One region of the Streptomyces sp. NPDC104381 genome, then DNA from elsewhere that is predicted to be linked to it. Evidence: riboswitches for the same ligand, from Rfam matches in the RefSeq annotation. Region 1 holds a riboswitch; each other region holds the start of a gene.

Region 1 (6,998 bases):
GGGCTCGGCGCTGGCCCTGTTCATGTATCCGCACTCGATCACGGCGACGCTCTCCAGCCGCAGCCGTGACGTGATCCGGCGCAACACCACGATCCTGCCGCTGTACTCGCTGATGCTGGGTCTGCTGGCGCTGCTCGGCTTCATGGCGATCGCCGCCGGGATCAAGGTGGACAACGGCCAGCTCGCCATCCCGCAGCTGTTCGAGAACATGTTCCCGGACTGGTTCGCCGGTGTGGCCTTCGCCGCGATCGGGATCGGCGCCCTGGTGCCGGCCGCGATCATGTCGATCGCCGCGGCGAACCTCTTCACCCGCAACATCTACAAGGACTTCCTCAAGCCGGACGCGACCCCCGCCCAGGAGACCAAGGTCTCCAAGCTGGTCTCGCTGCTGGTCAAGGTCGGTGCGCTCGCCTTCGTCCTGACCATGGACAAGACGGTCGCGATCAACTTCCAGCTGCTGGGCGGCATCTGGATCCTCCAGACGATGCCGGCCCTGGTGGGCGGTCTGTTCACCCGCTGGTTCCACCGCTGGGCCCTCATCGCGGGCTGGGCGGTCGGCATGATCTACGGCACGGTGGCCGCCTACGGTGTCGCCAGCCCCACCCAGAAGCACTTCGGCGGCTCCTCGAAGGAGATCCCGGGTATCGGCGAGATCGGCTACATCGGCCTCACCGCCTTCGTGCTGAACGTCGTCGTGGTGGTCGTGCTGACGGTCGTCCTCAACGCGGTGAAGGCGCCGGCGGGCGTGGACGAGACCTCGCCGGCCGACTACACGGCGGACGCGGGCGACCCCGGTGTCCAGGTCGAGCTCCCGCCGGCCACGGCGGGCGCCCCGGGCGGCCACTGACCGCCCCGGCAGTACGTGTGACGCCGTCCCGGCAGGGTCCGCCCTGCCGGGACGGCGTCGTCACGGCCCACGGAAACGGGGACGCGCCGGAGCGGCCCGCTGCGGCACACTGCTCTGCATGGACATAGCGATCAGGCCGGCCCGGCCCGCCCAGTTCGAGGACCTGGGTGAGATCACCGCCCAGGCGTACCTCGGTGACGGGCTCCTGGACTTCGGCGCCGAGGACCCCTATCTGGAGCAGCTCCGCGCCGTCGGGCGGCGCGCCGCCGAGGCCGAGGTGCTGGTCGCGCTGGACGCCGACGGCCGGCTGCTGGGCGGTGTCACGTACGTCGCGCCCGGCAGCCCGTGGGCGGACATCGCCGGGGAGGACGAGGCCGAGTTCCGCATGCTGGCCGTCTCACCGGAGGCCCGTGGCCGGGGCGTGGGTGAGGCGCTCGTACGGACCTGTGTGGAGCGGGCACGGGCCGCCGCGGGGGTCTCGGGCATCGTCCTGTCGACGGCCCCCGCCATGCTGGGCGCCCACCGGATCTACCGCCGTCTCGGCTTCGTACGGACCCCTGAGCGGGACTGGTGCCCTCTGCCGGGCCTCTCACTCCTGACATTCCGCCTGGAGCTCTGACGCATCACGACACAACATGTGGGGGCTTCTTCATTCAGGAGCCCCCACATGTATGCTCGACCTCGCTGTCGCCGCAGGGGAATCCGGTGAGAATCCGGAACTGTCCCGCAACGGTGTGATCGGTGTGCTTTCGCGCATCCGAAGTCCGAAGACCTGCCGACAGTGCGCCCGGCTCGACCGATCCGGGCGCCGAGACGTCCGGGCCCCGCGGAGGGCCGGTGGACGCCGTGCGCCGTGCCGCCCTTCCCGGGCGCCGCCGTGTCCGGCTGCCCCGCTCCCGCAGGCCCTGAGCCGAGCGAGGGATAGCCCCAGTGACCATCGCGCCAGCCGACCCGGTTTCAGCCACGGATTCCGAGGACCGCACGACCGACGCGCCCGGGACCGCACTGCTGCGGACCCTGACCGGCCTCACCGCCGATCTGCCGGACACCGACCCCGGACGGGTGGCCGCCGCCGCACTGCGCGGCCGCAACGCCCGGTCGGACGAGGCGGAGCTGCGCTCGCTGGCCACCGAGGCCGCCGCCGGCCTGATCTCCGAGGACCCCGCCTACTCCCGGCTCGCCGCCCGGCTCCTCACCCGGGCCATCGCGGACGAGGCCGCGGGCCAGGGCGCCGTCTCCTTCTCGGCGTCGGTCGCCGTCGGTCACCGCGAGGGCCTGATCGCGGACCGCACGGCCGAGTTCGTCGCGCTGCACGCCGCCGCCCTCGACGCGCTGGTCGACCGGGCGCTCGCCGACGGCGCCGACGACCGCTTCGGCTACTTCGGGCTGCGGACGCTGCACAGCCGGTACCTGCTGCGCCACCCGCTCACCCGGGACGTCGTGGAGACCCCGCAGCACTTCATGCTGCGCGTCGCCGCCGGGCTCGCCGAGGACAACTCCGAGCGCGCGCTGGAGGAAGTGGCCGCGCTGTACGGCCTGATGAACCGGCTGGACTACCTGCCCTCCTCGCCCACCCTCTTCAACTCCGGCACCCGGCACCCGCAGATGTCCTCCTGCTACCTGCTGGACTCCCCCAAGGACGAGCTGGACTCCATCTACGACCGCTACCACCAGGTCGCGCGCCTCTCCAAGCACGCGGGCGGCATCGGGCTCTCGTACTCCCGCATCCGTGCCCGGGGTTCGCTCATCCGCGGCACCAACGGACACTCCAACGGCATCGTGCCGTTCCTGAAGACGCTGGACGCCTCGGTCGCCGCCGTCAACCAGGGAGGCCGGCGCAAGGGTGCCGCCGCCGTGTACCTGGAGACCTGGCACGCGGACATCGAGGAGTTCCTGGAGCTCCGCGACAACACCGGTGAGGACCAGCGGCGTACGCACAACCTCAACCTGGCGCACTGGATCCCCGACGAGTTCATGCGCCGGGTCGACGCGGACACCGACTGGTCGCTGTTCTCCCCCGCCGAGGTCCCCGAGCTGGTCGACCTGTGGGGCGACGAGTTCGACGCGGCCTACCGCGCGGCCGAGGCCAAGGGCCTGGCCCGGAAGACGATGCCGGCGCGGGAGCTGTACGGCCGGATGATGCGGACCCTGGCGCAGACCGGCCAGGGCTGGATGACGTTCAAGGACGCGTCCAACCGGACCGCGAACCAGACCGCCGAGCCGGGCCGCGTCGTTCACTCCTCGAACCTCTGCACGGAGATCCTCGAGGTCACCGACGACGGCGAGACGGCCGTCTGCAACCTCGGGTCGGTCAACCTGGGCGCGTTCGTCGCCGACGGCACCATCGACTGGGAGCGGCTGGACGCCACCGTCCGTACGGCGGTGACCTTCCTCGACCGCGTGGTGGACATCAACTTCTACCCGACCGAGCAGGCGGGCCGCTCCAACGCCCGCTGGCGCCCGGTGGGTCTGGGCGCGATGGGCCTCCAGGACGTCTTCTTCCAGCTGCGCCTGCCCTTCGACTCCCCCGAGGCCCGCGCGCTCTCCACGAAGATCTCCGAGCGGATCATGCTCGCCGCGTACGAGGCCTCCTGCGACCTCGCCGAGAGGTCGGGCCCCCTGCCCGCCTGGGCCGAGACCCGTGCCGCCCGCGGTGTGCTGCACCCCGACCACTACGACACCGAGCTGAACTGGCCGGAGCGCTGGGACGCGTTGCGCGAACGGGTCGCGAGGACGGGCATGCGCAACTCGCTGCTGCTCGCCATCGCGCCGACCGCGACGATCGCCTCGATCGCCGGTGTGTACGAGTGCATCGAGCCGCAGGTCTCCAACCTCTTCAAGCGCGAGACGCTCAGCGGTGAGTTCCTCCAGGTCAACGCCTATCTGGTCGACGAGCTGAAGCGGCTCGGCGTCTGGGACGCGCGGACCCGTGAGGCGCTGCGCGAGGCGAGCGGCTCCGTCCAGGGCTTCGCCTGGATCCCCGAGGACGTGCGGGCGCTGTACCGCACGGCGTGGGAGATCCCGCAGCGCGGCCTGATCGACATGGCGGCGGCCCGTACGCCGTTCCTCGACCAGAGCCAGTCCCTGAACCTGTTCCTGGAGACGCCGACGATCGGCAAGCTCTCCTCGATGTACGCGTACGCCTGGAAGCAGGGGCTGAAGACGACGTACTACCTGCGCTCCCGCCCGGCCACCCGCATCGCGCGCGCCGCGTCCGGGAAGACCGCCACCACCGCCCCCATCCCCGTACAGCAGGCCACCGCTCCCGACGCGGACGCGATCGCCTGCTCCCTCGAAAACCCCGAGTCCTGCGAGGCCTGCCAGTAATGAGCTCCACCGAAGACAAGAACCTGCTCGACCCGGGATTCGAGCTGACCCTGCGCCCCATGCGCTACCCGGACTTCTACGAGCGCTACCGGGACGCGATCAAGAACACCTGGACGGTGGAGGAGGTCGACCTGCACTCCGACGTCGCCGACCTCGCCAAGCTCTCGCCGGGTGAGCAGCACATGATCGGCCGGCTGGTCGCGTTCTTCGCGACGGGCGACTCGATCGTCTCCAACAACCTGGTGCTGACGCTCTACAAGCACATCAACTCGCCCGAGGCCCGGCTGTACCTGTCACGGCAGCTGTTCGAGGAGGCCGTGCACGTCCAGTTCTATCTGACGCTGCTCGACACCTATCTGCCCGACCCGGAGGACCGTGCGGCGGCCTTCGACGCGGTCGAGGAGATCCCCTCGATCCGCGAGAAGGCGCAGTTCTGCTTCCGCTGGATGGACTCGGTCGAGAAGATCGAGCGGCTGGAGACGAAGGCCGACCGCCGGCGCTTCCTGCTCAACCTGATCTGCTTCGCCGCGTGCATCGAGGGCCTGTTCTTCTACGGCGCCTTCGCGTACGTGTACTGGTTCCGCTCGCGCGGTCTGCTGCACGGCCTGGCCACGGGCACCAACTGGGTGTTCCGTGACGAGACGATGCACATGAACTTCGCCTTCGAGGTCGTGGACACCGTCCGCAAGGAGGAGCCGGACCTCTTCGACGACGAGCTCCAGCAGCAGGTCACCGACATGCTGCGGGAGGCGGTCGAGGCGGAGCTGCAGTTCGGCCGCGATCTGTGCGGCGAGGGTCTGCCGGGCATGAACACCGAGTCCATGCGCCAGTACCTGGAGTGCGTCGCCGACCAGCGGCTCACCCGGCTCGGCTTCCCCGCGCTCTACGGCTCCGAGAACCCGTTCTCGTTCATGGAGCTCCAGGGGGTGCAGGAGCTGACGAACTTCTTCGAGCGCCGCCCCTCCGCCTACCAGGTGGCGGTGGAGGGGTCGGTCGGCTTCGACGACGACTTCTAGACCGTCTTCTGGGCCCTCGCCCAGGACCTGACGTACAGGCGCCGTGTGGCCGTGACCGGCTGCGCGGCGCCCGCCGTTTCCGGGGGCTCGGCACCTCCGCTCCGTTCCGCCTCCCGCAGCACGCGGTCGATGCGGCGCTCCCGGGCGAACCCGACGAGGGCGGGCAGCAGGACGAGGGCGAAGAGGGCGAGGACGGCCAGGTAGCTCAGGAATGTGTTCATGGCTCCACTGTCGTCCGTACGCCGGAATTCGGGCAGTGGCAGGACTGTCACACACCCTCGATTTACTGCCACACTGACGCCATGCTGAAAAACGTCGCCGTCCTGCTGCTCGACGAGGTCCATCCCTTCGAACTCGGCGTCCTGTGCGAGGTGTTCGGGCTCGACCGGTCCGACGAGGGGCTGCCGGTCACCGACTTCGCGGTGGTGTCCGCGGAGGGTCCGGTCCTCCGCACGCACGCCGGGTTCACCCTCAGCACCCCCCACGGCCTCGACCGCCTGGAGGAGGCCGACCTCGTCGCCGTACCGGCGGGGAGCCACTTCCTGGAGCGGACCTACCCCGAGGAGGTCCTGGACGCCCTGCGCCGGGTCGTGGAGCGCGGGGCCCGGGTGCTGAGCGTCTGTTCCGGCGCCTACGTCCTCGGCGCGGCCGGGCTGCTGGACGGCCGCCGCTGCACCACCCACTGGCGGTACACCGAGGAGCTGGCCCGCCGCTTCCCCGAGGCCCGCGTGGAGCCCGATGTGCTCTACGTGGACGACGGCGCGGTCATCACGTCGGCGGGCACGGCCGCGGGCATCGACGCCGCCCTGCATCTGGTCCGCCAGGCGCACGGGCCCGCCGTGGCGAACGCCATCGCCCGCCGGATGGTGGTCCCCCCGCACCGGGACGGGGGCCAGGCGCAGTACATCGAGCGCCCGCTGCCCCGCACCCGGTGCGACACGGTCGGGGACACCCTCGCCTGGATGGAGCGCCACCTCGACCAGGAGATGACCGTCGAACAGCTGGCCGCCCAGGCCCATATGTCGCCCCGGACCTTCGCCCGCCGCTTCCAGCAGGAGACCGGCACCACGCCGTACCGCTGGCTGCTCCGGCAGCGCGTGCTGCTCGCGCAGCACCTGCTGGAGACGTCGGAGGAGACCATGGACACCGTCGCGGGCCGGACCGGCTTCGGGAACGCGGCGGCGCTGCGTCATCAGTTCGTACGTTCGCTGGGGACGACCCCGAACGCCTACCGGCGCACCTTCCGGGGGCCGGCGGGCATCACCGAGGCGGCCTGAGGGCTGTCCCGGAGCCCGCCGGGGCGGTCGTGCGCATGCCCCGGCGGGCCGGTTCACCGCGTCCGTGCGCTCAGACGCCGCACTGCGAGGCGGACCAGAAGTGGTTCGGGCCCTGGTTCACGTGGATGTGGTCGCTGTGCCCGGCGTACCCCGGGCCGAGGATCCCGTTGAACCCGTGGTTGCGGGCCTGCTTGGCGATGGTGCACAGGGAGTGCGGCCCGGCGCCCAGGTCGACGGCGTCACCGTACAGATGGCGGCTGTTCGTCGCTCCGCCCACCGCCGCGTTGCACGAGGTGGAACGGAAGCCGCTGGTGACGCGGATCGACTGGTCGCCCAGGGCGTGCCGCAGGGCCTGGAGCTTCCACATGCTGCTGAGGGCGTTGGCCTTGGCCGTGCCCGCGGCGACCGCACCGCCCGCCCAGGTGCTGTTGCACTTGTTGAGCTCGGGATAGGTGAAGTTCACCGGGGTGCAGTCGTCGTCCTGGAGCGCGTAGAGCTTGGCCTGGGTGGCCGGTCCGGCGACCCCGTCCG
Region 2 (6,998 bases), on a different contig from region 1:
GAACCAGAACCAGTTCACCCTGCCCGCGGGATCGACGTTCAAGGACTCGTTCGCGAAGTCCTGCAACACCATGTTCGTGGAGAACCGCGCCAAGGTGGGCGGCTCGGCGCTGCACCAGGCGGCGGAGGCCTTCGGGATCGGCGGGGTCTGGGACGTGGGCGACTCGACGTACGACGGCTCGGTGCCGGTGACCACCTCGGACAACGATCTGGCGGCGTCCACCATCGGCCAGGCGCGTGTGCAGGCGTCGCCGCTGGTGATGGCCTCGATCGCGGCGACGGTCAAGGAGGGAACGTTCAGGCAACCGGTTCTGGTGCCCGAGGCGGTCAAGAAGAAGCACGAGGCGACGGCGCGTCTCGACACGGCGGTGACCGAGGATCTGCGCGACATGATGCGCGCGACGGTGACGTACGGGGCGGGCAGCGCCCTGACGGGGATTCCCGGCGAGCCGCACGCCAAGACCGGGACGGCGGAGTTCGGTGACGAGAAGCCGCCGCGCACCCACGCGTGGATGATCGGCTACCAGGGCGGCAGCGACCTGGCGTGGTGCGTGATGCTGGAGGACGGCGGTTCCGGCGGCGCCGACGCGGGACCGGTGGCCGCCCGGTTCCTGAAGGCACTGACGGACCGGGGCTGACCGGCGGGCCGCCCGACCAGGTCCCGGCCCGGCCCGGCGCACCGGGCGGTGGAGCGCTGACCCGCCGTTGACCGAGTCGTGGGACGGAAGACGACAGCGGTACCGAGAGCGGCGTCGGCCGGTACGAACAGCTCGCCGGACGGCGTCTCGCGCAGGGGAAGTCCGTTACGGCGCAGCAGGGCGCGGGTGACGGCGAGGTCGCGTACGGCGACGGTGTATCCGACGAGCGCCGGGAGCGCGAGGGGCCGCTCGCCCGGCAGGAGGGCCGCCAGATCCGAGTCGGACACGAGCGTCAGGGCGGCACCGTCGAGGTCGAAGACCTGGGCGGGCCCCTCCTGCCGTGCCGGCCGGCCGAGGTACGCCTCATACCGCCGCTGGACCGCGGCCATCTCCAGGTCGGCAACGCACAGCATCGCCCCGACGAGCTCGACGGCGCCGTTGGGGTGGTCGAGGCGGCGCGCACCTTGGATGCCGGGGACCAGGTCCGCGACGACACCCACCCGTCCCTCCGCGACCGCGCCCGGCCCGACACCGGGCTCGTCACCGTCGATCTCCAGGTAACGGACGGTCTCCACCGGGACTTCGGCGCCCCGGGGCGTGGGCCGCCGCACCGTGTTGACCCCGCCGTGCAGGACGCCGGCGGCGCTCAGCCGCGCGGCTGCCTCGTCGATGGCGGGCGAGGAGAACATGAGAATGTGCAGTCCCTGGAAGCGGTTCAGCCACTTCACCAGGTTGGCGCTGGTTTCACCGATCCGTTCCACAAGCACGGGCAGGACCTCCGCCGGCGCTTCCAGGGGAACGAGACGCGTGCCGGCGGGCAGGCGCTCCGCGTCGCCGTCCTTCACGCAGGTCGCAAGTTCGAGGAAGGACCCCGCGAAGTCGGCGTGGGTGTTGGCGGCTCCGAAGGGTTCGGGCGCCGCGCCTTCACGTCGGGGCATCGCCGGACAACTGGGCGGTGGTACGACGAAGCCCAGCCGCTCGTACAGGCTGATCGCCTGCGTCATGTCCTCCACGATGTGGCCGATGTGATGGAGGCGGGCAACGTCATGTCCCATAGCGGTCACCGTAGGGAAAGCCCGATCCTCGGTCAACGCACCACAGGACAAGCCCATCAGGGGAAGTCACTGCCAGGGGTGGACCTCTTGCCGTAACGGGTCGCGAGCGCGCGGGAGTTCTTGAGCCGGTCGATGGTCCGCTCGGGGGAGTGGTGGCCGCGCTGCTGTGTCGAGTCCGGATCGGCGCGGCCGGCGAGGAGGTGGACAAGGCGGTCTAGGGCAGCCCGATCGGGCCGTACCGCGCCTGCGGCTCCTGCCGCATCAGCGCGTCGTACCTGTCCGCTACCGAGAAGTGCCAGAACTCCGTTCCGTAGTTCGTAAAGCCCGCGCCCTCCATGGCGTCGAGCAGCAGAGCGCGGTGGTGGCGAGCGTGATCGCTCAGGTCGAGGGCGTGAGTGAAGCAGGCCCCCTCGCTCTCCTCGGGGGAGGCATTGACGCGGGTGCCGAGGTCGAGTTCGTGGCCGTCCTGGTCGACGAGGGTGACGTCCACGGCCGCGCCCGCCGAGTGGGGCGCGATCTCCGGCGGGGATACGTACCGGCTGGCGGCCTGGTACAGCTGCCCAGCGGTCCAGCCGGGCTGAGCGGCGGCCAGCTCGTCCCGGTACTCGGTGAAGTAGCGCTTCTGGAGGGCCGGCGGCCGGTAACCCTCGATGAACAACAGGTCGGTGCCGGCAGGCAGGAGCGAACGGGCGTGCTCCAGCCGGGGCAGGACGCCCTCGCGAACGTGGGCGAACGCGCCCGACGGATCCTGCTTGCGAGGATCGACACGGAAGCTGTGGTCGCGCACGTCGACGAGTGGCTCCCCGCACTCGCGCACCGGGATCGCGGCGACCCGCGGATCGGACATCAACACCGGACCGCTCGCCGATCCCCCCTGTGATGGCAGGCACTGCGGCGGTGAGATGGAGGAGGAGGCAGAGGCGAGCCCGGTCTCGCGCAGGATGCGCGCGACGGTGTCCCGCAGGGTGCTGTCGGCCGGGATCACGGTTTCCGGAGTGCCGGGCAGCAGATCCAGCTCGCGATACCAGGAGGTGAGGTGACTGTCGGTGACTTGCTCCAGGTACGCGGCATCCGCCTTCGACGCGTGCCGGACCAACGTCGCCTCCAGTGGCACGTCCAGGTAGTAGCAGCTGGAGACGCCGCGATGGTCACGTACCAGGGATGTGATCATGTGGCTGTAGCGGTCGGCGTACAGGATCCCTTCGAGTACGACGTGAAAGCCGGCGTTCAGGGCTTCGCGTGCGATCCGGCTCAGCAGGGCGATGTTGGCGCCGCGCGCGGTGTCGTGTTCCCTGAGCACGTTGCGGCGGATCACGTCCTGGCTCACGATCGCCACACCGCGGCCGCCGTGCTCTCGCAGGCCCTGGGCGACACTCGACTTGCCCGACGCCGAGTTGCCGCGGATCACGACGAGGCGGGTGTCCGGACGGCCTGCCGCCGGCGCGGCGCGCACGCGACGGGGTGAGCCGGTCGGTGTGGTGGTCATGCGGGCCAGCCCGTCTCGCTGTACAGCTCACCGTTCTGGATCTTGGCGATGGCCAGCCGGGTATAGGGCACGAGGTCATCGGGGAGGGCGGCAGGGTCCCAGAATCTCCACTGGGTGCACTTGTCCGGCTCGCGTAGCTCCGGCTCGCCGCTCCACTTCCGGGCGCGGAAGAACAGGCCCATGCGGGGTGGGTTCCTGGGCTTGCCGATGTGGTGGACGACGTGGACGAGCTCGACGTCCTGACGTTCGATGTGCAGGCCCGCTTCCTCCTGGGCCTCCCTGATCAGGCAGGCGATGGCGTTCTCCTGCTCGCAGTGGCCGGCCAGGGCGTGCCAGTTGGACGGTGCGAACGCGGAGTCGGGGTGGCGCAGCCCGAGCAGCACCGTACCGTCGGGCCGCTCCAGGTAGAGGTGGACGCCGATGATGTGGGGGACCGTGCCGCGCGGCGAAGCCGGGCGATCCTCGGGTCCGGGTCGGCTCCGCGCCGCCGGAAGGCTCGCGGCGTGGCGCCGTACAAGGTTGCTCGTGGTGTCCGAGATGCGCAGGCGGTGGAGGTCCGAGGGGGCGAACCAGGCAAGCATCACCCCTTCGTTCAGGCGGAGTTCGCGCGGGTCGCCGTTCCAGCGGCCGGCGTAGACGCTGATGGGCACGGTAGTGCCGGTGTCGTCGGAGGCGTACTCGATGCCGAACGGGGTCAGGTCGGGGATGCCGAGGCCGGCTTCCTCGGCCAGTTCGCGCCGCACGGTGTGTTCCAGGGTGGCGTCCTGGGGCTCTCGGCCACCGCCGAGCAGGGACCACACGCCCGGCTCCCAGATCCGGCCGGGGAAGTAGTCGCGCAGGTGGAGCAGGTACTCGCCGCGGTCGTTGTAGATCAGGGCGGAGGCGTTGGCCGTCTCCGGTCCGGCTTGGAGAGGGAGCTTGAGCAGCTTCTGGCGCAGGGAGGGGGAGGCCGCCATGTCCGCAGGTCGCCACTCGATGCCGCCGACCTCTTCTTCCTGCGGCACCACCGGCGTTCCGTCCGGGCTGAGCAGACGGAAGAGGAATCGGAAGTCGAAGTGCTGGTGGCCGGGTTCGCCTTTGCCTGGATGGGCGTCGATGTCGTGGATATCGATGTCGAACGGCACACGTTCGTGATCGGGCCACGGCGTGACGGCCTGGGGAGGGATCCCGGTCTCCTCGTGCAGCTCTCGCAGCGCTGCCGCTGCCAGGGAATCGTCGGCGGGCTCGGTGTGTCCGCCGGGGGTGAGGATCTTCCCGCTCGCCAGGTGCAGCACGTGCAGGACGCGGCCGAGCGGATCGACGACGATCGCGCCGCAGGTGACGTGTCCGGTGAAGGTGGAGCGGCCGGCGATGTCGTCGCCGGTCCGGTCCAGGGCGTCCAGGAGGCCGCCGAGCCGCTCGCGCTCATGAGGGTGGCGAGCGAGGTATGTCTCGACGGTGGTGCGGATGTGGTCGTGCGACAACGGCATGGGGCTACCTCGGAGGGGTGTGGAGCGGGATGAGTGGAGGCGGGTCGTTCGGGTCAGCTCACGGTGCATCCCCTCGAACACCGGCCTCCTGCGGTTCGTCGTCCGGCGTGGTCCCTCGCGGCGGTCGTGGCGGCTGGTCCCGCGTAATGGCCGAGGTCATCGTTCCCTCCTGGGGCGGTCACTGCGGCAGAGTCGTGAGGTCCAACGACACGGATGCGGTATCGAACACACGTCATTCGGTCGTCGTGGGAAGCCCGGTATCTCCTGCATCAGGGACCTTGCAGCGGTGGGATCCCTGGTCCGGCTTGGAGCGGCTCCGGACGGGACATGGCCGAAACGCCGACACCGCCGCGTGGCGTGGACAAACCGGCAGCTTCTCCCGGCCGTATCGGCCCGGACGCTGACCGCGCCCGGATGGCGAGGGACGAGCGGGTGAGGGCTCCCGGTCGTGAAGGAGGCGGGTCACCTTCGGACGTCTGTGGTCAGGGCCACCGGCTCCGGGCCCGATGCTACGGGCCCGGCCACGGCCACGGGTGTCCGGCGGATGCGATGATGGCCGGTGACAGGGCGACGGCGGTCCGAGGAAGCCGGTGAGAATCCGGCGCGGTCCCGCCACTGTGATCGGCGAGCGGATCCCGGCAACTCCACTGCCCCACGCGGGTGGGAAGGACGGGGCGAGCGTTGACCCGAGAGCCAGGAGACTCACGCGGTCGCCTCCTCGATGGATGCCGGGGCGGATTTCCCCGGAGAGAGGCCGTTCAGCATGCCTGAAGAGCTTGATGAAGGACCCCTGGACGACGTAGTGGGGGCAGGGAGGGCAGCCGCCCCGGTGCCCTGCCGGATCGTCGTCTGCCGCGATTGTTGCTGCGGGACCGCCAAGGTGAGTGGAATCGATCACGCGGCGCAGACCGCGCGTCTACGCTCGGAGGCACCCGTACGCGTCTCTGCCTGTCTCGACGTGTGCGACCAGGCCAACGTCGTCGTGGTGCAGCCTTCCGCCGCCGGCCGGGCAGCCGGCGGCAGGCCGGTATGGCTGGGGCTGGTCAACGATCCCCGAGCGACAGAGGACATAGCGGCCTGGGTACGCGCCGGTGGTCCGGGCATCGCTCCGAAGCCCGAGATACTCGACCTGTACGCCTGCATGCCGCCTCAGCGCCGCGCGGTCTCCTAGGGCCTCTCGTTTGGATCATGCCGGGCTCGCGGGGTCTGGCACGCACATCTGCGGCGTTGTCGTCAGTCGGCAACGCTCCGCGTTGACTCCCTCCTCCGCCTTGCAGCTGCACGCACCAGACCCCGCTCCCTGATCCGGCCTGATCCAAACGAAAGACCCTAGGGCGTCACTCCCCTCGGTATGCACCCGTCCAGTCCACTTTCGCCACGGGCACTGCTCCTGTGCCCTTCCCCGAGACGGCATCGCGCAGGGAGGCCGGCCCCATGAAGGAACCTGTTCGAGCACCCGGGCCCGCTGTGGCAGTGGCTCTGGACGACGTGGCGGCCATCGGCGGCTTCTTCGCGCTGCGGGTCGGAGGGTGCGACAAGGGCTGGCGTCCTGTGGACCACTTCTACGGCCGCGGCTTCACCGACCTGGCCACCGCCGTATCCGACCGATACCGCACCACCGAGGTGCGCGTCGGGGTCTCCATCGCGCACCTCGGATACGCCGCCCGCCTCTGGTCCCCGGTGCTCGCCTGCGTGCTGCTTCATGGAATCGTGCCGGACCTGCGCGCCTTGCAGCGCGCCGAGGACGGTTCGGAGCTCAGGCTGCCCGAGCCCGCCGGCTGGTACGCCGAGTCGCTGTCCGACAGGGCGGGGAGTCTGTACGTCGAGGTGATGCACCACCTCGACGCTCTGCGCTCCGGCCTGCACGTCAAGGTCGCCCCACGCCTGCTCGACGGGAACGCCGCGTCCGCACTGGCCGGTTCCGGCGGAGTGCTGCTCTCGGCCCACCCGCATCTGCGTGCCCCGCTCGGCGAACTCGTGACCGACCTGCTCGGCATGGGACGGCTCGCGGGTACGGGGCACGTGGGACCGGACCTTTCCTTCCGCCGTCGGAGCTGCTGCCTGTACTACCGCACCCCGATCGGCACGAAGTGCGGGGATTGCTGTTTCGCAGGCTGAAACCCGACTGCTCCACCGGCAACCCTGACGACGGCCGTCCGATGGCCGACCCGCGGTGCGGCCCCGGTTCAAGCTCCCGGGCTCGGAGCACTCGGACGGCCCGTCAATCAGCGCGTCGATCCATGGAGGTCAGGCACCCCAGCGCAGGGCGACGGTGTCGCCCGCGTTGATCACCTTGCCGCGGGTGGCTCCGGTGAAGGCCGACCCGTCGACGCTGACCTTCCAGGTGTTCG
Region 3 (6,998 bases), on a different contig from region 1:
CGGGGGAGCGACGGCGTTCGTCCCGGGCGCGACCGTGAGTGCCGGGCCGCCACCCGTCCGGGTCGTCGACACCGTGGGCGCCGGGGACGCCTTCATGTCCGGCACGCTGCACGCCCTCGCCTCGTACGGACTGCTCGGAGCGCCGGGCCGCGCACGGCTGCGCGACCTGGACACCACCGTGCTGGGCGACGTGCTGCGCCTCGCACTGGCGTCGGCCGCCGTGACCGTCGCACGGGCGGGCGCGCTGCCTCCCGACGAGGAGGAGCTGGCAGCGGCTCTGACCAGCGGAGCGGACCCTGAGGGGTAGGGAGTTCAGGGGGTGTCCTCGCCCGCACCACGATCGTTGATTTCTACATGACCGTGACCCTTGCCGACATCGCCCCACCGTCCACCACCGAACTGCTGACCGGCGTCCTCCTCGGTCCGGAACACCGCCGTGAACACGGCTTCTGGCAGCGGCTGATCAGCACAGAACCGTTCCGCCGCCCCGCCGGCGGAACGCCCGAAGAGCGACTGGACCTCGCCTACGACCGGTTGCGGATCCTCAACCTCTCCCTCGACAGCGGCGCGCGCCTCGCCTCCGACCCACGGGCACTGGCCGCCCTGCACGCCTGGCTCGGCCCGGTGGACCCCGCGCTGACCACCGTGGCGGGCATCCACTACAACCTCTTCCTCGGCAGCCTCCTCGACCACGAATGCGCGGGCCGCCGCGATCTGTCCGACTACCTGACGATGCGTCGCATCGGCACCTTCCTCTGTACGGAGGTGGCGCACGGCAACAACGCGGCGGCGATGGAGACCACCGCCACGTACGACCGTGAGCGGGACGGTTTCGTCCTGCACACCCCCAACGCGGGCGCGCAGAAGTTCATGCCCAACACGAGTCCGGCGGGCGGGGCGAAGTCCGGCCTGGTCGCCGCGCGCCTGGTCGCCGACGGGGCCGACCACGGGGTACGCCTCTTCCTGGTGCCGCTCACCGACGACGTACGGGCGTTGCCGGGCGTCCGGGTGCGCCGGCTTCCGGCCCGGATGGGCAGCCCGGTGGACCACTGCCTCACCTCGTTCGACCAGCTCTTCGTGGAGCGGGACGCCCTGCTGGGAGCCGCCGAGGAGGGCGACGCTCCGGGGGAGTTCAGGACCGGTCCGGGAGACCGGCGGCGGCGCTTCCTCACCTCGATCGGGAGGGTCACCCCCGGCCGGATCTCGATGAGCGCCTGCGCGGCGGGGTCGGCCCGCGCGACCCTGGCGGTCGCGGTGCGCTACGGCGGACACCGGATGATCTCCGGCAGCCGGGGCGCGCCACCGGTGCCCGTCAACGCCCACCGGACCCACCACGGACCGCTCGCCTCGGCGATGGCCACGGTCTTCGCCATGAGCCTGCTGTACCGCAGGGCGCAGGAGCGCTGGGAGGCCTGCACGGACGAGGACGGGCGCACCGAGGCGGGCAGGCTCGTCGACGTCGCCAAGGCGTGGATCACCTGGCGGGCCCGTGAGGTCATCGTCGAGAGCCGCGAACGCTGCGGCGCCCAGGCCCTGTTGGAGAACAACGGCATGACCGAACTCGTCACGGGCGTGGAGGGCGCCATCACGGCCGAGGGCGACAACATCGCCCTGTATGCCAAGGCGGCCGCCGACATGCTCTTCGCCGCCGCGCCCGGCCGCGACGACGCCCCGGGCCCGGCACCGCACCCCGGCGACCTGGCCGACCCCCGCTTCCTGGGCCGGCTCCTCGCCTCAGTCCAGGACATCTGGTTCGCCAGGGCCAGGGAGCGCGCTCTCCGGGCGCCCGACGCCGACACCCTCGGCCGGTGGAACGCGGCCTCGGGCCCGGCCCTGCGCGGGGTCGAGGCCTACGCCTACCGGCAGGCCGCCGAGGCCTACGCCGAGGCCCGCGCGGCACTTCCCCCGGGGGAGGCCAGGGACCGGCTGGCGGAGCTGGAGCGGCTGTTCGCCGTCGAGTGGGTCGCCCGCAACAGCGGTGACCTGCTGGCCGCCGGCCTCCTGAGCGGCGACCAGGTGGCCGCCCTGCACGAGGCCGTCGAGGAGCTCGTCGCGGCCGTCGCCGCACACGCCCCGGAACTGGCCGAGTCCTTCGCGCTGCCCGAGCGGCTCCTCGCCGACTGGCCGATCGCCGGACCCGGCTACGCGGACGCGTACGACGATCCCGCCGGCCCGTGGAACACCGTCCCGGCGGACGCCCGATGAGCGCCGGACGCGGGGGACGGAGCATCTGCGAGCGCCTGGAGATCCTGGGCCTGCGCGCCGTCCTGCTCGCCTACTGGGGCACGACGTCCGTGCTCGCACGCCGGAGCGTGAAGCCGCTCACCGACGGAGGCGAATCGGTTCACCCCAAGGGCTGAGCTGTCCGACGGCCCGCCGGTACGGAGCAGCACCCCCGTTCTCCGTACCGGCGACGGCCCCGGGGCCGCCCCCACCCCGCGTGATAGCTTGCAGACGCCAGTCACACTCCACGTGGAGTCAGGGAATCCGGTGCGAATCCGGAGCTGACGCGCAGCGGTGAGGGGGACGGGCGGGGCCACGGCCACTGGGACACCCTCGGGTGCACCGGGAAGGCGCCCCGTCCGGACGAACCCGAGTCCGAAGACCTGCTGGCACCCGCTCCCGCACCGGGAGCGGTACTCCGTACCGGGCTTCGCGCAAGAGCCCTGAGAACGCCGAGGGACTCCGTGCCGCTCATACCCAGCACCGTACGCCGCACTGCCCTGCTCCTCGCGGGACTCGTCCTGCTGACCGCCTGCGGCGGAGGCGGGAACGAGTCCGCCGCGGGCGGCGCGGGGGACGACGCCCCCGCCGGCTACCCCGTGACGCTGAAGAACTGCGGCCGTACGGTGACCGTCACCGCCCCACCACGTCACGCCGTCTCCCTCAACCAGGGATCGACGGAGATCCTGCTCTCCCTCGGCCTCGCCGACCGGATCGCCGGCTCCGCGACCTGGACGGACCCGGTGATGAAGGGCCTGGAGAAGGACGAGTCCACGGTCCCCCGCCTCGCCGAGAACCAGCCCTCCTCCGAGAAGGTCCTCGCCGAGGAACCCGACTTCGTCACCGCCTCGTTCGAATCCACCCTCGGCAAGGGCGGTGTGGCCTCCCGCGACCAGTTCGAGGAACTGGGCGTACCGACCTACCTCTCGCCCTCCGACTGCGCCGGCAAGGACAACACGGGCAGCGGCGACGGCTCCCGCGCCGAGAAGCTGACCATGGACGCCGTCTACGGTGAAGTACGCGACCTGGCCCAGGTGTTCGGCGTCCCGGAGCGGGGCGAGAAGCTGGTGACGAGCCTCCGGAACCGCGTCGACGAGGCGACCGCCGGCATCGACGCGTCCGACACCACGGTGCTCTACTGGTTCGCCAACGCCGAAGCCCCCTACCTGGCGGGGTGCTGCGGAGCCCCCGGCATCATCACCGACGCGCTCGGCGCGAAGAACGTCTTCGACGACACCCACGAGGAATGGCCCCAGATCAACTGGGAGACCGTCGCCGACCGCGACCCCGACGTGCTGGTCATCGGTGACCTGACCCGTAAGTCGCAGACCGCGGAGAGCGCCGGGAAGAAGATCGCGTTCCTGGAGTCCAACCCCGCCACGAAGAACCTGGACGCCGTCAAGCACAAGCGGTACGTCCTGCTGAGCGGCCAGGCCATGAATCCGACCATCCGGACCGTGGAGGGCGTGGAGCGGGTGGCGGCCGGGCTGCGCTCGTTCGGACTCGCGGGGTGACGGACACCGCGTCCCGGCTCCTGCGCGGCGGCCTGCTGTGGAGCGCCGGGGCCGCCCTGCTGCTCCTGTCCGTCGCGGTCGCCGTCACGATCGGTCCCGCCCGCATCTCCGTCCCGGACGTCTGGTCGGCGGTGGCCTCGCACCTCGGCCTCGGGCAGGGGCGGCTGACCCCGATCCGGGACGGCATCATCTGGAACCTGCGCATGCCCCGCACCCTGCTCGCCGCGGTCTGCGGGGCCGGACTCGCGGTCTGCGGCACCGTGATGCAGTCGCTGCTGCGCAACCCGCTCGCCGACCCCTTCGTCCTCGGCGTCTCCTCGGGGGCGTCCACCGGCGCGGTCGTGGTCGTCGTCCTGGGCGTCGGCGGGGGAGCGGTCTCCGTCTCGGGGGGCGCGTTCGCCGGAGCCCTGCTCTCCTTCGCTCTCGTCCTGCTGCTGAGCCACACGCTCGGCGGATCCACCGACCGGGTCGTCCTCTCCGGGGTCGCGGCCATGCAGCTCTTCTCCGCGCTCACCTCCTTCGTCGTGATGACCGCCGCCGACGCCGAACAGACCAAGGGCGTGCTCTTCTGGCTGCTCGGCTCCCTGAGCGGGGTCGGCTGGAGCGATGTGTGGATGTGCTCGGCCGTGCTGGCCGTGACCCTGCTGATCTGCCTGGGCCACGCCCGTACGCTCGACGCCTTCGCCTTCGGGCAGGACGCCGCGGCCGCGCTGGGGGTACATGTGACCCGCACCCGGATCGTGCTGCTCTGCACCACCGCGCTGCTGACCGCGGCCCTCGTCAGCTCGGCGGGCGCCATCGGGTTCGTCGGCCTCGTCCTGCCGCACGCGGCCCGGGCACTGACGGGGTCCGGGCACCGGAGGCTGCTGCCGGTGACGGCGCTCGCCGGGGCCGTGTTCCTGGTCTGGGTCGACACGCTGGCCAGGACCGTCCTCGACCCCCAGGAGGTGCCGGTCGGCGTGGTCACCTCCCTCATCGGGGTGCCCGTCTTCGTCCTGATCCTGCACCGCACGCGGAGGAGTTCATGAACCGGGAGGGAACCCCCGGCGACGGCCTGCGGGCCACCCGCGTCAGCAGGGAGGCCGGCGGGAGGATCGTCCTCGACGGGGTGAGCGTCGCGCCGCCCTCCGGCACCACCGTCGGGCTCCTCGGGCCGAACGGATCCGGGAAGACCACGCTGCTGCGGGTGATGGCGGGCGTCCTCACCCCCGGCGCCGGCGTCGTCACCCTCGACGGCCGCACCCTCGCCGAGACCGGCCGGCGCGCCGTGGCCCGCCGCGTCGCCGTCGTCGACCAGCACGCCGTCACCCAGGTCGACCTGAGCGTGCTGGACGTCGTACGCCTCGGACGCATCCCGCACCGGCGCGCCTGGTCCGGGCCCGGGCCGGGGGACGAGGACGCCGTACGCGAGGCTCTGGAGCGCACCGGACTGGCCGACCGCGCCGGGCAGTCCTGGCACACCCTGTCCGGCGGCGAGCGCCAGCGCGTGCAGATCGCCCGCGCCCTGGCCCAGCAGCCGCGTGAGCTCCTGCTGGACGAACCCACCAACCACCTGGACATCCAGCACCAGCTGGAGCTGCTGTCCCTGGTCGCCGCGCTGCCCGTCACCGCCGTGATCGCACTGCACGACCTCAACCTGGCCGCCATGTTCTGCGACCGGGTCACCGTCATGAAGGAAGGACGGGTGGTCGCCGGCGGTACGCCCTCGGAGGTGCTCACCGAGGAACTCATCGCCGATGTCTACCGGGTACGCGCGGTGGTGACGCCGGAAGGGCCCGACGGCCGCCCCTCGGTGCGGTTCCTGCCGGGCGGGGCCGTCGACGGACGGCGGAAGTGCGACGAGAGGGCGGGCCCGTGAACCACCCGGGTCCGCCCCTCGCTACTGTCGCGCGGCCTTTCGCCGCTGTGTGAGGGGGTCAGCGACGACGTCCCTGGCCGAACTCGCCGCCCGTGTCCTTGCCGCTGCCCATGTCGTCCTTGCCGTCCGCGTAGTCGATCTTCTCCTTGCGGAGCTCGGCGGAGACTTCCTTCTGCTCGGTGACCCTGCTGGTTTCGAGACGGACCCGCTCCACCGGGACCGCCTCCTTGCGGACGGTGGCTCGTTCGGCGTGGAGGGTGACTTCGACATCCTGATCGCCGAGGTCGGTCCCCTTCATTCCGGTGACCTTCTCGCCCGGCTGCAGAGGCTCGCGCACCACGCGCACCTCCTCGTGGGACACCGGCACCGTCCGCGTGACGTTCTCGGTCACGACGTACTTGTGCAGGCGCGCCTTGCCGCTCTCGTACTCCTCCGTGCCGACCTGGAGCTGCTCCTCGGAGCGGACCATCTCGTCACGGCCTCCGGCACCCGCGGCGGACCGCTCGGCTCCGGCTCCGGCGAGCGGGCGGGACGTGGCGGACGTGTCCATGTCGCGGTGCCTGCCCGTTCCCGCGGGGGTGCCGGTGGCCTTGGCCTGACCGCCGGTGCCCGAGCGAGCGGTGCCGGCCGCGCCGGCTGCTCCGGCCGCGCCCGCGGCACCCATGGCGCCCGTTCCGGTCCCGGACGTCGTGCGCGCGTCGCCACCCGCTCCGGCGGGCCCGGTTCCCTTCTTGGTCATGCCGTAGTGCCGGTAGAGCTCCTCCTCCTCCGATACGGAGAGGTGCGCGTCCGCGTCCACCCGGGGGGCGTCCTTGACGCGGTCCTTCGGATGCGAGACGTGCAGGTCGGAACCCACCCGGCGAGCCCCGGCAAGCGGTACGAAGCTCTCCTTCATACCGAACATGCCGGTCTTGACCGTGATCCAGTCGGGCTTGCCGGTGTCGTCGTCGACGTACACCCGCCCCACTGTGCCGACCTTCTCTCCGTCGCTGTCGTAGACGGTCAGACCGTCGAGTTCGCCGGAATCCGTGAAACCGTCAGCGGCTCCCATGGCCGATTCCTCCTCGCCCGGGCGCGTCCTGCGGGTGGTTCCAGCAGGGGAGGCGCGTCCGGATTCCATCGCGCCTCACCCGGTTGGACGGTGCAACTTCCCGGCCCGGGCGGCGAGTGGCCCAGAACACCGGGGAGGGGCGGTGGCCCCGCTCCACGCGGTTATCCGCCCGCAGCCCGCATTACGCCATACGGGTGAGGCGGCGGTCCCGGGTGCGCCGGAATCGCGGCCCGGGACCGCCCGTATGATCGACGCGCGCCGCCGACCGCCGGCCGGCCCGTTCCCGGGGGAGTCCGTCATCGCATCCGTAGGGGTCCGCCTGCCCCGGCAGCGCGGCGAGCTGCTGTCCCGC

The links. A riboswitch is a leader RNA that binds a small molecule or an ion and turns the genes downstream of it on or off. The one in region 1 is predicted to bind cobalamin.
Region 2: linked by a shared signal. The riboswitch ahead of ACZ607_RS18550 ((2Fe-2S) ferredoxin domain-containing protein) and the one ahead of ACZ607_RS15170 (ribonucleoside-diphosphate reductase subunit alpha) in region 1 are both predicted to bind cobalamin.
Region 3: linked by a shared signal. The riboswitch ahead of ACZ607_RS12385 (ABC transporter substrate-binding protein) and the one ahead of ACZ607_RS15170 (ribonucleoside-diphosphate reductase subunit alpha) in region 1 are both predicted to bind cobalamin.

The regions. Positions count from the first base shown of each region.
Region 1 covers NZ_JBVJNK010000004.1:299,586-306,583, reverse strand. Annotated here, with positions in the region: gene mctP (monocarboxylate uptake permease MctP) at 1-847, shown strand, start outside; gene ACZ607_RS15175 (GNAT family N-acetyltransferase) at 966-1,466, shown strand; cobalamin riboswitch at 1,519-1,641, shown strand; gene ACZ607_RS15170 (ribonucleoside-diphosphate reductase subunit alpha) at 1,778-4,174, shown strand; gene ACZ607_RS15165 (ribonucleotide-diphosphate reductase subunit beta) at 4,174-5,190, shown strand; gene ACZ607_RS15160 (hypothetical protein) at 5,187-5,411, opposite strand; gene ACZ607_RS15155 (GlxA family transcriptional regulator) at 5,493-6,467, shown strand; gene ACZ607_RS15150 (D-Ala-D-Ala carboxypeptidase family metallohydrolase) at 6,538-6,998, opposite strand, start outside.
Region 2 covers NZ_JBVJNK010000005.1:170,245-177,242, forward strand. Annotated here, with positions in the region: gene ACZ607_RS18530 (penicillin-binding transpeptidase domain-containing protein) at 1-637, shown strand, start outside; gene ACZ607_RS18535 (VOC family protein) at 520-1,692, opposite strand; gene ACZ607_RS18540 (M15 family metallopeptidase) at 1,907-3,145, opposite strand; gene ACZ607_RS18545 (NUDIX domain-containing protein) at 3,175-4,647, opposite strand; cobalamin riboswitch at 5,228-5,351, shown strand; gene ACZ607_RS18550 ((2Fe-2S) ferredoxin domain-containing protein) at 5,411-5,818, shown strand; gene ACZ607_RS18555 ((2Fe-2S)-binding protein) at 6,082-6,765, shown strand; gene ACZ607_RS18560 (hypothetical protein) at 6,895-6,998, opposite strand, start outside.
Region 3 covers NZ_JBVJNK010000003.1:662,878-669,875, forward strand. Annotated here, with positions in the region: gene ACZ607_RS12370 (carbohydrate kinase family protein) at 1-307, shown strand, start outside; gene ACZ607_RS12375 (acyl-CoA dehydrogenase family protein) at 355-2,205, shown strand; gene ACZ607_RS12380 (hypothetical protein) at 2,202-2,360, shown strand; cobalamin riboswitch at 2,442-2,628, shown strand; gene ACZ607_RS12385 (ABC transporter substrate-binding protein) at 2,688-3,737, shown strand; gene ACZ607_RS12390 (FecCD family ABC transporter permease) at 3,734-4,765, shown strand; gene ACZ607_RS12395 (ABC transporter ATP-binding protein) at 4,762-5,595, shown strand; gene ACZ607_RS12400 (PRC and DUF2382 domain-containing protein) at 5,654-6,646, opposite strand; gene ACZ607_RS12405 (adenosylcobinamide amidohydrolase) at 6,891-6,998, shown strand, end outside.